2 linked regions of the Aquibium oceanicum genome follow. Each later gene encodes a partner of the first gene's protein in a complex. Links are inferred from orthologs where the notes say so. Each region holds a gene or a part of one and is shown on either strand. Other genes may lie near its edges.

The links.
Region 2: the proteins of dapF (region 1) and BSQ44_RS01420 are in contact, whole or in part, in a solved structure (PDB 5YGU), measured with the Escherichia coli proteins. The link is inferred for Aquibium oceanicum from one-to-one orthologs.

What each region holds. Positions count from the first base shown.
Region 1 is NZ_CP018171.1:441-6,285, reverse strand. What follows is about bases 2,783-5,740. They hold dapF (diaminopimelate epimerase), read left to right. Parts: upstream 2,783-3,799; coding sequence 3,800-4,681; downstream 4,682-5,740. Other genes in these bases: mtaB (tRNA (N(6)-L-threonylcarbamoyladenosine(37)-C(2))-methylthiotransferase MtaB), read left to right, coding at 4,681-5,740; BSQ44_RS00015 (DUF1328 family protein), read left to right, coding at 3,552-3,713; BSQ44_RS00020 (MBL fold metallo-hydrolase), read left to right, coding at 2,783-3,150. In the rest of the region: cell division protein ZapE, read right to left, coding at 1-1,065; BSQ44_RS00025 (protease inhibitor Inh/omp19 family protein), read right to left, coding at 1,090-1,689; more of BSQ44_RS00020, read left to right, coding at 2,056-2,782; more of mtaB, read left to right, coding at 5,741-5,845. UniProt on the Escherichia coli protein: Involved in the succinylase branch of the L-lysine biosynthesis and in the biosynthesis of the pentapeptide incorporated in the peptidoglycan moiety. Catalyzes the stereoinversion of LL-2,6-diaminopimelate (L,L-DAP) to meso-diaminopimelate (meso-DAP).
Region 2 is NZ_CP018171.1:291,768-300,821, reverse strand. The notes cover bases 6,131-8,932. They hold BSQ44_RS01420 (RNA pyrophosphohydrolase), read left to right. Parts: upstream 6,131-7,173; coding sequence 7,174-7,692; downstream 7,693-8,932. Other genes in these bases: BSQ44_RS01415 (F0F1 ATP synthase subunit epsilon), read right to left, coding at 8,634-8,932; BSQ44_RS01425 (divergent polysaccharide deacetylase family protein), read left to right, coding at 6,131-7,170. Also shown: BSQ44_RS01460 (dienelactone hydrolase family protein), read left to right, coding at 1-91; BSQ44_RS01455 (nicotinate-nucleotide adenylyltransferase), read left to right, coding at 88-714; BSQ44_RS01450 (MFS transporter), read left to right, coding at 800-2,098; rsfS (ribosome silencing factor), read left to right, coding at 2,249-2,623; 23S rRNA (pseudouridine(1915)-N(3))-methyltransferase RlmH, read left to right, coding at 2,643-3,125; BSQ44_RS01435 (murein hydrolase activator EnvC family protein), read left to right, coding at 3,248-4,600; BSQ44_RS01430 (S41 family peptidase), read left to right, coding at 4,590-5,915; more of BSQ44_RS01425, read left to right, coding at 5,992-6,130; more of BSQ44_RS01415, read right to left, coding at 8,933-9,041. UniProt on the Escherichia coli protein: Master regulator of 5'-end-dependent mRNA decay.

The sequences.
Region 1 (5,845 bases):
CCGGCCCTTATAGAGCTGGTCCGGCGGCGCCTCGGCGGTCGCGACAAGCCGGATCTTCTTGTCATAAAACGTGTCGATCAGAAGGATGAAGCGTTTCGCCTCATTGCGGTTGGAATCGTCCATGACCGGCACGTGTTCGAGGAAAACGGTGCGGAACCGGTCGGCGATCGCCAGATAGTCCCGTGCCGCGAGCGGCTTGCGGCAGAGATCGGAGAAGGTGAAGCGCGCGGCATCACGCACCACCCGTGGAGCCGGCACCTGCCGGCCCTTCACGAGGATCTCCTCGCTGTGCTCCGCCGATCCGTTGACGAGGTCCGCCCAGGCGGCGTCGAAGGCACGTTCCGTCTCGTCGGACACGGGACTCATGTAGACCGGCACGCGGCTGAGCTTGTCCAGCCGGTAGTCGGTATCGGCGTCGAGATGCAGGACGTCCGCGTGGCGCTTGAGAATGCCGATGAAAGGCTCGAAGAGCGGGCGGTTCAACCCATCGCGGTAAAGGTCGTCAGGCGCCACGTTCGAGGTCGCCACGAGCACGACGCCCTCGTCGAAGAGCGCGGAGAACAGGCGTGACAGGATCATGGCATCGGCGATGTCGGTGACCGAGAACTCGTCGAAGCACAGGACCCAGGCTTCGGCCGCCAGCGCCTGCGCGACCGGGGGGATCGGATCGTCGCCCTTGGCCTCGCCCGCCTTCACTGCGGCCCGGTGCCGGCCGATGCGGTCATGCACATCGGCCATGAAGTCGTTGAAGTGCGCCCGCCGCTTTCGTTTTACCGGGACCAGTTCGAAGAACAGGTCCATCAGCATGGTCTTGCCGCGGCCGACGCCGCCATGGATGTAGAGGCCCTTGACCTCGGCCTTCGCCTGCCGCTTGCGGCCGAAGAGCCAGCCGAGAGAACTCGATTTGGAGGCGAGCCGCTTCGCCGCAATCTCCTCGATCAGCCGATCGAGCGCCGCCACGACCATCTCTTGCGCCGGGTCGCGGCTGATCTCTCCGCGGTCGACGCGATTGCGATAAGCCTGGCGGAGCGACGGAAAGGGCTGCAGTCCATCGCGGAGCGGCATCGGGCGACCGTGGTGTGCGAGCGTCTAGCGGGACAGCGAGATCGGCTGGCCCGAAGTGGTCTGGCCGTCGAACCGCTCGGCGCCCGAGGAGTAGAGGCGCGCCAGCGCATTGCCGCTCTCGTCGTAGAGCGAGAGCTGCTTGCCCGCCACGTTCCAGGACTTGACGCCGTCCATGGGAGCCGGACAGCCCAGGGGCCCGGCGCGATAACCCTGTCCGAACTTCGTCTGCGGCGTCGCGACCCGGCACGACTGTCCTGCCACGTTGACGCTCCAGACGCCGGCCACGCTGCCGACGGTGAGGTCGGCCGCACCCGCGGGCACGACGGGTTCGACCGGCCCGGTGCCGGCGGCGGGATCGATCGAGGCGACGTCGGTGCCGGTCTGCCCCGGAAGGGTCTGGCCCGGAACGGTCGGTGCTGGCGGGAAGGCGCTGGGATCGGTCGGACCCGAGGGAGGGGGAAGCTGGCTGCCGACGACGGTCCCGGACGGGGCCGGGCGCAACGGCTCAGGCCGCGTACTGACCGAACTCATGCGGTCGCCCTGACAGCCGGAGACGATCGCCAACGAACCCAGCATCAGGGCTGCGAGGCCCGTTCTCGTCCGTCCGGCATTCGAAAGCGTCATCCTGATCCTCCGTGAGCGGCAGGGAAGTTGCGCGTATGCGCCTGTGAATCGCCAGAAACATGGCAATGTTGAGTCGATGATATCTGATTCGCAAATATTTCACGCCACCGACCCCGTATCCATCGCGATATTGCCTGTTCGCGCATCGAGGCAACCCCCCACCTTCGATTCGGCGCCATACGTTCTTCGTCTTCATGCGGGTGATACCCGGCCCGAATCTGGACAATCTTCCGTGACCGCAAGGCTCCCGAGGTGCTGGCTCGGCTTCTTGAACCGCGGGCTGCGGTTGAGAGCGGTCGACGCATTCCGCCAAGATCCGTCGACGCGGGGCTTTGATACCGCCGTCCGATCGCCTAAGTGAAAGCCATGAACAGACGGACGTTGCTGAAGTGGTCCGGCGTGGCGAGCCTTTTGACGATTGCGGGAGGCGGCACCTTGGCGGCGGGCGCAAAGAACGACAATCCCTATTACTCTGGTCCGCCGAGCGATCATTTCGACGGCCGCATCTTCTTCAATCCCGAAGGCATCCCGCCGCGTCCGTTCACGGACCTGCTGCGCTGGCAGTTCGGAGGCGGGCGGGCGAAATGGCCGTCGTCCTGGCCGAGCCCGTTCCCGAGCGCGAAGGCGGAGACGCTGACCGACGAGAGCGCACTGCGCGTGACGATGGTCGGCCACGCGACACTGCTCATCCAGATTGCCGGCCTCTCGATCCTGACCGATCCGGTCTGGTCGCAGCGCGTGTCGCCGGTATCGTTCCTCGGCCCTCGCAGGGTCAATGAACCCGGCATCGCCTTTGACGATCTCCCGCCGATCGACGTCGTGCTGTTGTCGCACAACCATTACGACCATTTCGACACCGCCACGCTTCGGCGGCTCAATCAGGCGCACGACCCGCTCCTGGTGACCCCGCTCGGCAACGACGCCATCGTGCGCAAGGACGTCCCCGGCATGCGGATCTTCTGCGGCGACTGGGGCGCGAGCCACGAGCTCACCGCGCCTTCAGGCAAGGCGACGGTCCACATCGAGCCCGCGCACCACTGGTCGGCGCGAGGGACCGGGGACCGCCGCATGGCGCTCTGGTCGGCCTTCGTGGTCGAGACCTCCGCCGGGAAGGTCTACGTCGCGGGCGACACCGGCTTCCATCGCGGCATCAACTACCGGGACGCGGCGCAGAAGCACGGCGGATTTCGCCTCGCGATCCTGCCGATCGGCGCCTACGAGCCGCGCTGGTTCATGGAAGGCCAGCACCAGAATCCGGACGAAGCGCTCGAAGGCATGCACCTTTGCAATGCGGAGTTCGCGGCGGGCTGCCACTGGGGGACCTTTCAGCTCACGAACGAGGCGATCGACGAGCCCCGCGACCGGCTGCACGCCGCTCTGGACCGGGCCGGCGTGGCGCGCGAGCGCTTCCGGCCGATGTTGCCCGGAGAGACCTGGGACCTGCCCGCCTCCGCCACGTAACGGCGAGGTTACGGAAGGTTTCTCCCTGCGACATGCCCTCGAAAGGTCTCTGGGCGAACCTCATCGGCAAGTGAAGTCGATCGGACAAAAGACGCGCAGTCCTCGAGCGGCCCTGACGGCGAGCGGGCATCCTCCCTGGCCCGCCTCGACAGGCAGTTATCCGGTCGCGCGGCAGCCACGTTCCGCCTGCTGGAACCGGCGTCGCTGCCGCCCTGCGCAGGAATGCCAAAGCCGTCAGACGAACCTCCTGCCCCACGGTTCGTCTACGGCCACGGCTAAGCGCGACCGGTCTTGCGGTTCCCCGCGACCGGTCGCGTTCTCCGTGCCGCGCATCTTTCCGTTTCGGAACAAATTCCCTCCTGTTTCATTAAGGCCACGAAATTGCCGAGGGATATTTCATTATGATCAAGTGGATCCTCATACTTCTCGTGGTAGCCGCCGTTGCGGGCCTGCTCGGGTTCAATTCCGTTTCCGGAGCGGCGCTCACTGGAGCCAAGATTCTGGTCGGGATCGTTCTGATCCTCTTCCTTCTCGTTCTGTTCGGCGTCATCGCTATCGCCTGACGTCTGCTGACGCGGCCCTGGTGACTGGTAATCCTCTGTCAGTTCCGCCATATAGCGGCTGAGTACGAGTATTCCGGTTCCTGGCCATGTCTGACCGCGCGCCCTTTGCGAAGATGAACGGGCTCGGCAACGAAATTATCGTCGCCGACATGCGGGGTCGTGCCGACCGGGTTACGGCGGCGGCCGCACTGGTTCTCGCCGCCAATCCCGTCACACGCTTCGACCAGATCATGGCGATCCACGAAGCCCGAACGCCTGGGACGGCATTCTTCATCGACATTCTCAATTCGGACGGTTCCTCGGCTCAGGCTTGCGGCAACGGCATGCGCTGCGTCGTGCAGGCGCTCGCCGCGGAATCGGGAACGAAGGCGTTCACCTTCGAGACGGTCGCCGGCATACTGAATGCCAGGGAACACGAAGACGGACTCATCTCCGTCGATCTCGGCGAGCCTCGTTTCGGCTGGAAGGACATTCCGCTGGCGGAAGAGTTTCGCGATACGCGCGCGATCGAATTGCAGGCCGGACCGATCGACGCGCCGGTGCTGCATTCGCCCTCGGTCGTATCGATGGGCAATCCGCATGCCGTTTTCTGGGTCGATGCCGACGTATGGACCTACGAACTCGACCGGGTCGGTCCGCTGCTCGAGAACCACCCCATCTTCCCCGAGCGCGCCAACATCACGATCGCACAGGTGACGTCGCCGTCCTCGCTGACGATGCGGACCTGGGAGCGTGGCGCGGGCTTGACGCAGGCCTGCGGTTCGGCGGCGTGCGCGGCCGCGGTGTCGGCCGCCCGCACGGGGCGCACCGGCCGCACGGTCGACATCACGGCGCCCGGCGGGCATCTGACGGTCGAATGGCGCGACGACGGCCACGTGATCCTTACGGGACCCGCGGAGTGGGAGTTCTCGGGCAATTTCGACCCGCGGACCGGTGTTTGGGCGCGCGAGATCGAGGGCGCGGCCTGATGGCGGACGCGACCAGGGGTATCGATGTCGTCACCTTCGGCTGCCGTCTCAACACCTACGAATCCGAGGTGATGAAGCGCGAGGCCGAGGCGGCGGGGCTCGGCGAACTGAACGGCGGCGCGGTGGTCTTCAACACTTGTGCGGTGACCGCCGAGGCGGTGCGCCAGGCGCGCCAGGCGATCCGCAAGGCGCGGCGCGAACAGCCTCACGCGCGCATCATCGTGACAGGATGCGCCGCGCAGACCGATCCGGGGAGCTTCGCGGGCATGGAGGAAGTGGACCTCGTGCTCGGCAACGAGGAGAAGTTGAAGCGCCATAACTATCGTGCCTTGCCGGATTTCGGCGTGAACGACACCGAGAAGGCGCGCGTCAACGACATCATGTCCGTCACCGAGACCGCCTCGCACATGGTCGACGCGATCGAGGGACGCGCACGCGCCTTCGTCCAGGTGCAGAACGGATGCGACCACCGCTGCACCTTCTGCATCATCCCCTACGGACGCGGCAATTCCCGCTCCGTGCCGATGGGTGCCGTCGTCGAGCAGGTGAAGCGGCTTGCCGGCAACGGCTATGCGGAGGTGGTGCTGACCGGCGTCGACATGACGAGCTATGGCGCCGACCTGCCGGGCGAGCCGAAGCTGGGCAGGCTGGTGCGGACCATCCTTCGACAGGTCCCCGACCTCCGCCGGCTGCGGCTCTCTTCGATCGATTCCATCGAGGCGGACGAGGACCTGATGGAAGCGATCGCCACCGAGAAGCGGCTGATGCCGCACCTGCATCTGTCCCTCCAGGCCGGCGACGACATGATCCTGAAGCGCATGAAGCGGCGCCATCTGCGTGCCGATTCCATCCGTTTCTGCGAGGACGTGCGGCGGCTTCGGCCGGATATGATCTTCGGCGCCGACATCATCGCCGGTTTCCCGACCGAGACCGAGGAGATGTTTCAGAACTCCCTGGCGATCGTCGACGAGTGCGGGCTGACGCATCTCCACGTCTTCCCCTTCTCGCCGCGCGAGGGCACGCCCGCGGCGCGCATGCCGCAACTCGCTCGAAACGTCGTCAAGGAACGGGCGGCACACCTGCGCGCGGCGGGAGACCGGGCCTATCGAAGTCACATCGAGGCACTCTGTGGCACCGCCCAGTCGGTGCTCGTCGAACGCGAAG
Region 2 (9,054 bases), 290 kb from region 1 along the record:
GCCCGACCCGCTCCATGACGACCACTGGCTGTCGTGGAACCGATCCGTCCAGGGTCGGATCCTGGCGTTCCTCGAGGCATCTCGCCGATGAGCTCCGTTGGAGCGCACCAGCGCTACATGCGCATGCCCCATGTCGAGAAGGGCATGGCCGTCGGCCTGTTTGGCGGCTCCTTCAACCCTCCCCACCGCGGCCATGCGCTCGCCGCCGAAATCGCGTTGAGGCGCCTGCGTCTCGACCAGCTCTGGTGGATGGTGACGCCCGGCAATCCGCTGAAGAAGGCGGGCGACCTCGCGCCGCTCGGCGAACGAATCGAGCGCTCCCGGGCGCTCATGCACGATCCGCGTGTGAAAGTCACCGCCTTCGAGGCCGCCTGGCGCATCCGCTACACCGCCGAGACGCTGGCGCTGGTGAAGGCGCGCAATCCCGGCGTTCATTTCGTCTGGGTCATGGGCGCCGACAGCCTGGCGACGTTCCATCGCTGGCAGGACTGGCGGGCGATCGCTTCCACCTTTCCAATCGCGGTGATCGACCGCCCCGGCTCGACGCTGGCGTTCCTTTCCTCGGTCATGGCCAAGACCTTCGCACGCGCCCGCGTCGACGAGGACGAGGCCGCCAAGCTGGCACGCATGCAAGCGCCCGCCTGGACCTTCATCCACGGCCCGCGATCCTCGCTTTCCTCCACCGCGCTGCGCACCGGCGCGTCGCGGGACTGAGCCGGCGAAACGTCGTCCGGTTCGGGACAGTTTCTGCCGCTTTCGTCGCATTCGGCGGCCGGCGAAACCGACATTGTTCCTCACCATGAGCGCCTCCGTCTCCAACGATCAGAACGCCTCCGCCGACGCGCTGCCGGCGCCGCTGACGGCGATCGCCAGCGTCATCCTGTCGTCGGCGCTCGTCGCCGTCGGCAACGGCCTGATGTTCGCCTTCATACCGGTGCGGCTCGGCGCGGAAGGGTTGCCGCCGACCTGGGCAGGCCTCATCCTGACTGGCCTGTCGGCCGGCGGCATGGCCGGATGCTTCCTCACCGGGCGCATGGTCAACCGCGTCGGGCATGCGCGCGCCTTCATGACCTTTTCGGCGCTGATCATCCTGTCCAACGTCGCGGTTGGCGTGACCGTCGATCCCTGGCTGTGGATCGTGGCGCGCGTGCTTTACGGCTTTGCGATATCGGGCCTGTTCATCGTGGCGCAGAGCTGGCTCAACGACGTCGTCGAGAACGACATCCGCGGGCGCGTCACCGCGACCTTCTACATGAGCTACATCGTCGGGCTGGGCATGGGGTCGTTCCTCCTATCCTTCATCGACGCCATGACCAACGCCGCGCCGGTTCTGGCGGTCGCTTTCGCCGCCGTTTCCATCATTCCGGTCGGGCTGACGCGGCTGAGGACGCCGCCGCCGCCGCCGATCGCCTCGATCGCGCTCCGGCGGGCATGGAGCGTCTCGCCGGTCGGACTGGCGGGAATGCTCGCGGTCGGCGGACTGTCGATGATGGTGGCGGGCTTCGCGCCGATCCACGCCACCGCGCTCGGCTTCGGCAAGAACGACGTCGCCCTCCTGCTGCTGGCCATGCCGCTCGGCACGCTGATCGTTCAGCTGCCGCTCGGCTGGCTGTCGGATCGCACCGACCGCCGCTACGTGCTGGTTGCGGCCTCGATCATCGTCGTCGGCGCGGGGTTGCTCGCAACCGGCGCGGACGGTTCCGTCTTCTGGTGGATGATCGTCGTCTACATGGTTTGGAGCGGCGCCACCGAATCGATCTATTCGATCTCCAGCGCCCACGCCAATGACCGCGCCGAGAAGGGCGACCTTGTGGTGCTGGCGAGCACGATGCTGTTCGCCTGGTCGCTGTCGGGTTTCGTCATCCCCGGCATGGCCACAGCGCTTACGGCAATCGTCGGTACCGGCGCCTTCATCGTCATCGCCGTCGTCATCGCGCTCGCTTTCGGAAGCTTCGTGCTGTGGCGGCTGACACAGACGCAGGCGGTGCCGGCGGCCGAGAGCGGAGACTTCGCGCCGCTGTCCGCCCAGACGCCTCCGGCCGCGGAACTCGCCTTCGCGCCGACCGGCGAATCACCCCCTTCTCACGCGGAGGAATAGCCGGCGGCGGAATGTGAAGGCGGCACGTCTTGAAAGTGTTAAGGGACTCTGCCTATCTTTCCTCTGTCGCCCACGATTCATGGCGACGTCGTTGTTCTTGATGCGAAAGGAAAGACACTGAGAACAGCTTTGGTGAAGAAGGCTGAGAATATGCCTTCGCCGGCTGGGTTGAACCGGAATGGTATTGCCCATGCCTTGAAAACCGTCCTTGACTCTCTCGAAGACTCAAAGGCCGAAAACGTCGTCCCGATCGACATCCAGCGCAAATCGAGCATTGCCGATTACATGGTCGTGGCCTCCGGCCGTTCGAACCGCCATGTCTCGGCCGTGGCCGATCATCTGATCAAGGCGCTCAAGGAGTCCGGGCTGGGCACCGCCCGGGTCGAAGGCCTTGCCAGCGCCGACTGGGTGCTGATCGATGCCGGCGACGTGATCGTCCACGTCTTCCGACCGGAAGTCCGCGAGTTCTACAACATCGAAAAGATGTGGCAGGCCCCGGACCTGGAGGACGAGACGGTTCACTGAACCGTTTCGACAAGGCGGAATGAAGATTGCCGTTCATGCCGTGGGCCGGATGAAGGCCGGCCCCGAGCGGGAATTGGCTGATCGCTATCTCGACCGGTTTGCCAAGGCCGGTCCCCCCGTCGGGCTCGAATGGGCCGGGCTGACGGAAATCGCCGAGAGCCGCGCGCAAGGCGCGGCAGAGCGCAAGCGCGACGAGGCACAGCGGCTCGATACGGCATCGGCCGCGGGGACTGCCCTCGTGATTCTCGACGAACGCGGAAAGAACCTGTCGTCCGAAGCGCTCGCTTCGTGGATCGGCGAGCGCCGCGACCAGGGTCAGCGCGACATGCTCTTCGCCATAGGAGGGCCGGACGGCCACGCCGAGGATGCGGTGCGCAAGGCGGCGCTCGTGCTCTCCTTCGGCTCGCTAACCTGGCCGCATCAACTGGCGCGGGTCATGCTGGCGGAACAACTCTACCGGGTCGTGATGATCCTTTCCGGCCACCCCTATCACCGCGCCTGAGCGTTTTTTCTGTCCTCCGGCATCATTTTCGCCAAAAAGGCGACCGACAGAGGACCATGGGGCTTGCAACCGACCCGGTATGGTTGATGCTTCGTTAACTGGCTTGTCCCTACTCTGGAAGAATGGACCTCGCGGCCAAGATGACCCTTTCCGCCTGCCGGCAGCTGCGCCGCGCGATGCATGTCGGCATCGTGTCGTCGGTGCTCGCGCTGGTCGTGGCGCCGGCAGCGGCGGCGCAGGATCCGCACGAACTTACGGAAAAGCGGGAGCAGACCCGGTCGGAATACGAAAGCATCCTGGAAGCAATGACGCTCACCGACGAGCGGCTCGAGGAACTTGCCGACGAAATCGCCACGGTCCGCAAGGACACCACCGCCATCACCGCCGCTCTTGTCCAGACAGCCAAGACCGAGCGCAAACTGGCTGAGGACATTTCGGGGATCGAGGAAAGGCTGGCGGGGCTCGAGGACCAGGAGACGAAGATCAAGCGCTCGCTGCATGCAAGGCGCGGCGTGTTGGCCGAGGTGCTCGGCGCCCTCCAGCGCATGGGCCTCAATCCTCCGCCGGCGATCCTCGTCAAGCCGGAGGACGCGCTGTCGTCCGTCCGCAGCGCCATCGTGCTCGGCGCCGTTGTGCCTGAACTGCGCGGCGAGACCGAGATCCTGATCTCGGACCTGCGCGAACTGGCCTCCCTGCGCATGTCGATCGACGGCGAGAAGGAGCGCCTGCTCGCCACGTTGCGTGATCAGGCGGCCGAAAAGCAGCGGCTCGCACTGCTGCAGGAGGAGAAGCAGCGGCTTCTGCGCGAATCGCAGTCGACGGCCGAGGCGGAGCGGCGCAAGGCCGAGGAACTCGCCGCTCGCGCGGGTTCTCTCAAGGAATTGATCGCCGCGCTCGAGGAGGAGATCACCGCCGTCCGGCAGGCGGCGGAGGAGGCACGGCGCGCCGAGGAGGAACGGGCACGACGCGAGGCGGAAGCGGCCGGAAAGCCCATACCCGAACAGAACCGGCTGGTCGGCGGAATGCCGTTCGACAGCCTTCTGAAGAAGGTTTCGCTGCCCGTTCCCGGCGCGATCGTGCGCCGCTTCGGAGACGGCGACGGGGTCGGCGGGCACATGCTTGGCGACACCGTTCAAACACAATCCGGCTCTATCGTCACCGCACCTGCAGATGGCAGCGTGCTCTATGCCGGACCGTTCCGCTCCTACGGTCAACTCTTGATCCTGGACGCGGGCGACGGCTATCATGTGGTCCTGGCAGGCTTGGGAAGAACAAGCGTCTCGCTCGGTCAGTCCGTCGTTGCCGGAGAGCCGGTGGGTGCAATGGGCGAGGCAAGGCTCACCAGCATGATGGCGTTCGGAAGTACCAACACCAATCCGGAACTGTATGTCGAGTTCCGAAAAGATGGAAAACCCGTCGATCCGTCACCCTGGTGGACGGAACGCAGTTCTGGAAGGACAGGAAATGGTACGTAGGTTGTCGCTTCTTTTTGCCGGCGCCCTGATGGGCGCGACAGCGATGAGCGTCGTTTACGGTTCGCCGAGTACCACGGCCAACGCCGCTGGTTCCGACACCTATCGCCAGCTCGCCATCTTCGGCGACATCTTCGAGCGGGTGCGGGCGCAGTACGTCACGCCGCCGGAAGACAAGATGCTGGTGGAGAGCGCCATCAACGGCATGCTCACCTCGCTCGACCCGCATTCCTCGTACCTCAATCCGGAAGCCGCCAAAGACATGCGGGTCCAGACCAAGGGCGAGTTCGGCGGCCTCGGCATCGAGGTCACGATGGAGAATGAGCTCGTCAAGGTCATCACCCCGATCGACGACACCCCGGCCTCGCGTGCCGGCGTGCTTGCGGGAGACCTGATCTCCGAGATCGACGGCGAGGAAGTCCGGGGCCTCACCCTGTCGGAAGCGGTCGAAAAGATGCGCGGCGGGGTCAACACGCCGATCGAGCTGACCATCCTGCGCGAGGGCGCCACCGACCCGATCCAGATCACTGTCATCCGCGACATCATCAAGGTGAAGGCGGTCAAGTACCGGGTTGAGGAAGACGTCGGCTACATGAAGATCACCTCCTTCACGGAGAAGACCTTCGATGACCTGCGCAGCGCGATCGCTGCCATGAAGAAGGACATCCCGGCCGACAAGCTCAAGGGCTACGTCCTGGATCTGCGGCTGAACCCGGGCGGGCTGCTCGACCAGGCCGTCAGCGTGTCGGATGCCTTCCTCGACCGCGGCGAGATCGTCTCCACCCGCGGACGCGACCCGAAGGACGTGACCCGGTTCGACTCGCGCGCCGGCGACCTGACGGACGGCAAGCCGATCATCGTACTGGTCAACGGTGGCTCGGCGAGCGCCTCGGAGATCGTCGCAGGCGCGCTGCAGGACCATCGCCGCGCCACCGTGCTCGGCACCCGCTCCTTCGGCAAGGGATCCGTCCAGACGATCATCCCGCTGGCCGAAAACGGCGCGCTTCGGCTAACGACGGCGCTCTATTACACGCCGTCGGGCACGTCGATCCAGGGAACGGGCATCATCCCGGACATCAAGGTCGAACAACCCTTGCCGGACGAACTGCTCGGTCGCGACGTGTCGCGCGGCGAATCGGACCTGCGGGGCCACATCAAGGGCGCCGCCGAGGACGACGAGGGTTCGGGCTCCGCCGCCTACGTGCCGCCGGACCCGAAGGACGACGTCCAGCTCTCCTACGCGATGGACCTGCTGCGCGGAAAGAAGACCGACCCGGCATTTCCGCCGAACCCCGACCAGGCGGTTCTGAACCAGTAGTGCCTCACCCTGGCGCCGGTGCTAAGGCCCGGCGCCAGCAAACGTCGCTTGCGCTCCAGGGAAGTCGTTTCCGCCCGTGACCAAGGAACTCGAACGTCCCCTCGGGCAGGAAAGGCGTCGGGAATCCACCAAGCGCGGCTGGGGTTTTCCTCGTCCGTCCCGCATCGGCGGCATGGCGCTTGCAGCCGCCATCGTCGCAGCCGGCGGCTACATAGCGCTCCAGCCTGACCCGTTCCGCACCCCTGCCGTGGAGGCCAGGACCTCCGTTGCAGCCGATGCGGCCGACGCCGAGACCGTCGTCGCGCTCCAGAAGGCGGAAACGCCTCCAGCCGAACCCGCCTCCGCCGCCAGGACACCCGGTCCCTCCATCATCAAGCTCTCGCCCGAATCGGGTGACGCCAAGAACGTCATCGTGATCCGAGATCCCTCCGCCGTCGGACAGGATCTGCGGGTGGCGCATCTGCCCGACAGGGCACTCCTGGAACAATCCGAATCGGGTCCGCTCCCGGTCCGCGCCGCCGATGGCCGCCGGGCGGTGGACGTCTATGCCCGGCCGTGGTCCGGTGCGCGCGGCGCGCGGGTGGCGATCGTCATCGGCGGGCTCGGGCTTTCACAGACGGGCACGCAGGAAGCCATCGAGAAGCTTCCGCCGGAGGTCACGCTCGCCTTCGCGCCGCAGGGTAACAGCATCGGCCGCTGGATGCAGGCCGCGCGCCGCGACGGCCACGAGATCATGATGCAGCTTCCGCTGGAGCCTTTCGATTATCCGCGCGTCAATCCCGGCCGCAACACGTTGACGACCGATGCCGACGAGCAGCAGAACATTTCCAACCTCCACTGGACCCTGTCGCGCACGACCAACTTCATCGGCGTCATGAACTACATGGGCGCCCGCTTCGCCACCGACCGCGCCGCCTTCGCCCCGGTGATGGAAGAGATCGGCGCGCGTGGCCTGCTCTATCTCGACGACGGATCGTCGGCGCGCAGCCTTGCGGGCGAACTCGCCGCCAAGAACAAGGTCCCGTTCGCCCAGGGCGATGCCGTCATCGACGAGGCGCGGGACCGCGGTGCGGTCCTCAAGAAGCTCGACCAGCTCGAGGCGACCGCCCGCGCCAGGGGCTACGCACTCGGGACCGGTTCGGCCTTCGACACTACGGTCGATGCCGTCGCCTCATGGGTCCGCGAAGCCAAGAAGCGGGGGATCGAGATCGTGCCTGTGTCGGCCGTGGCGGTGGACCCCGAGAAAAGGAACTGAGGCATGGCGAAGCGCCCCGTCGATCCGGAGAGCCTGCCCTACCGACCCTGTGTCGGCGTCATGGTGCTCAATCGCGAAGGCCTGGTCTGGGCCGGGCGCCGCATCCACGTCACCGATGGCGAGATGGCGGGTGCCACCAAGCTTTGGCAGATGCCGCAGGGCGGCATCGATACCGGCGAGGAGCCGCTACCGGCGGCCCGGCGCGAGCTCTACGAGGAGACCGGCATGCGCAGCGTTTCGCTGCTCGGCGAGACGCCCGGCTGGATCAACTACGACCTGCCGCCCGATCTCGTCGGCATAGCGCTGAAGGGCAAGTATCGCGGCCAGACACAGAAATGGTTCGCCTTCCGCTTCGAGGGCGACGAGACCGAGATCGCGATCGACGCGCCTCCGGGCGGGCACGAGGCGGAGTTCGACCAGTGGGCCTGGAAGCCGGTCGACGACCTGCCCGACCTCATCGTGCCGTTCAAGCGCAAGGTCTACGACCAGGTCATCGCGGCGTTCCGGCATTTCGCGGCTTGAGCCCGAAGGTGACGCGATGGGCTGGCGCTTCCTTGCCGTGCTAACCAAGGCGCCGGCCGATTTCGTGCGGCGGGTGGGCGAGTAGGGCGCCGGGAGGGCGTGCGTCCTTCGAGGCCCGGCTTCGCCGGGCACCTCAGGATGAGGACGGTGGGGTGCGGGGGCGGTCTGTGGTCCCAGACCAGCAACAATGGAGCCCGATTATAAGCTCCGACGTCTAGGGAGCCCCAAAAGTGAAAGCCTGCTTAGGTAGAGGCAGGTCTAACGCCCTTTTCCTTGTTCATCCGCTCAAGATCTACTTGACGAACCGGAACGACTCGCACTTTCTCTTGGCTGGACCGGCATGGTGTCGGTTCGCGAGACGGAAAAGCCGGGGCTGCAACCCCGGCTCCGTGTCGATTTACGCATGACCTTGGCGGACTTGCGACAAATCAGAACGACGACTGGACAATACGTCTGGTGCTGATTCGCTGTCAAGTCCGCTGAGGTTCCGACATAAGGAACCGTTTATGTCAGTCTTTGTTGTTTCCTTCCGAATTGCAGATGAAACTACCCGGTACGGATCGTACACGCCGATAGATGGGGCTCAGTTAACGAGGCAATTCAAGCTAAGGCGAAGGGACGAAATTATTGGAAGCAGACGACGTCGTTTTTTGCGCTTGAATCCGATGAAAACAACTCCTCAGACTTAGCAAGTTCCATCAATAATAACTCGAAATTTGATCCTGACAAGGATCTACTCCTGGTCACGAATCTCAGCCAGAAAGGGTATAAAGTGTTGGGGCAAAATTCGGACCCGGATATCGATGTAATTATGGGGCTGCGATAGCAAGGAAAGATGCGAGGGTATTCCTATACCTGATAGGAATATCGCAACAACATAAACCAAAGCCGGGCCAACAGGCCCGGCTCTTAACCGCGATGAATGCGCCGTGGCGCTTCAGTCACGCCGGCAGGATCGCGCCTTCCAGCGTGGTCAGCTGACCGAGATACTCTTCCAGCCGCGTGCGCTCATGGTGCTCGGAAGCGTCGGAAAGGTCCTCGCGGGCTTCCTGGATACGACGGGTCAGTTCCTCGCGGTTGAGCTTGTCGACATGCGTGGCCGATTCGGCGAGCAGCGTGCAGCCTTCCGGCAGGATGTCGGCGAAGCCGCCGAACACCACGTAACGGTCGGTCTTGCCGCCTGCCGTGTTCACGGTGACGACGCCCGGCTTGATCGTCGTCATCACCGGCGCATGGTCCGCCATCACGGTCATCTCGCCTTCCGCACCGGGAATGACGACCGACTCGACATCCTCGGAAACGAGAAGCCGCTCGGGCGAGACCAGTTCGAATTTGAACGCTTCAGCCATATTTGATCAGGTA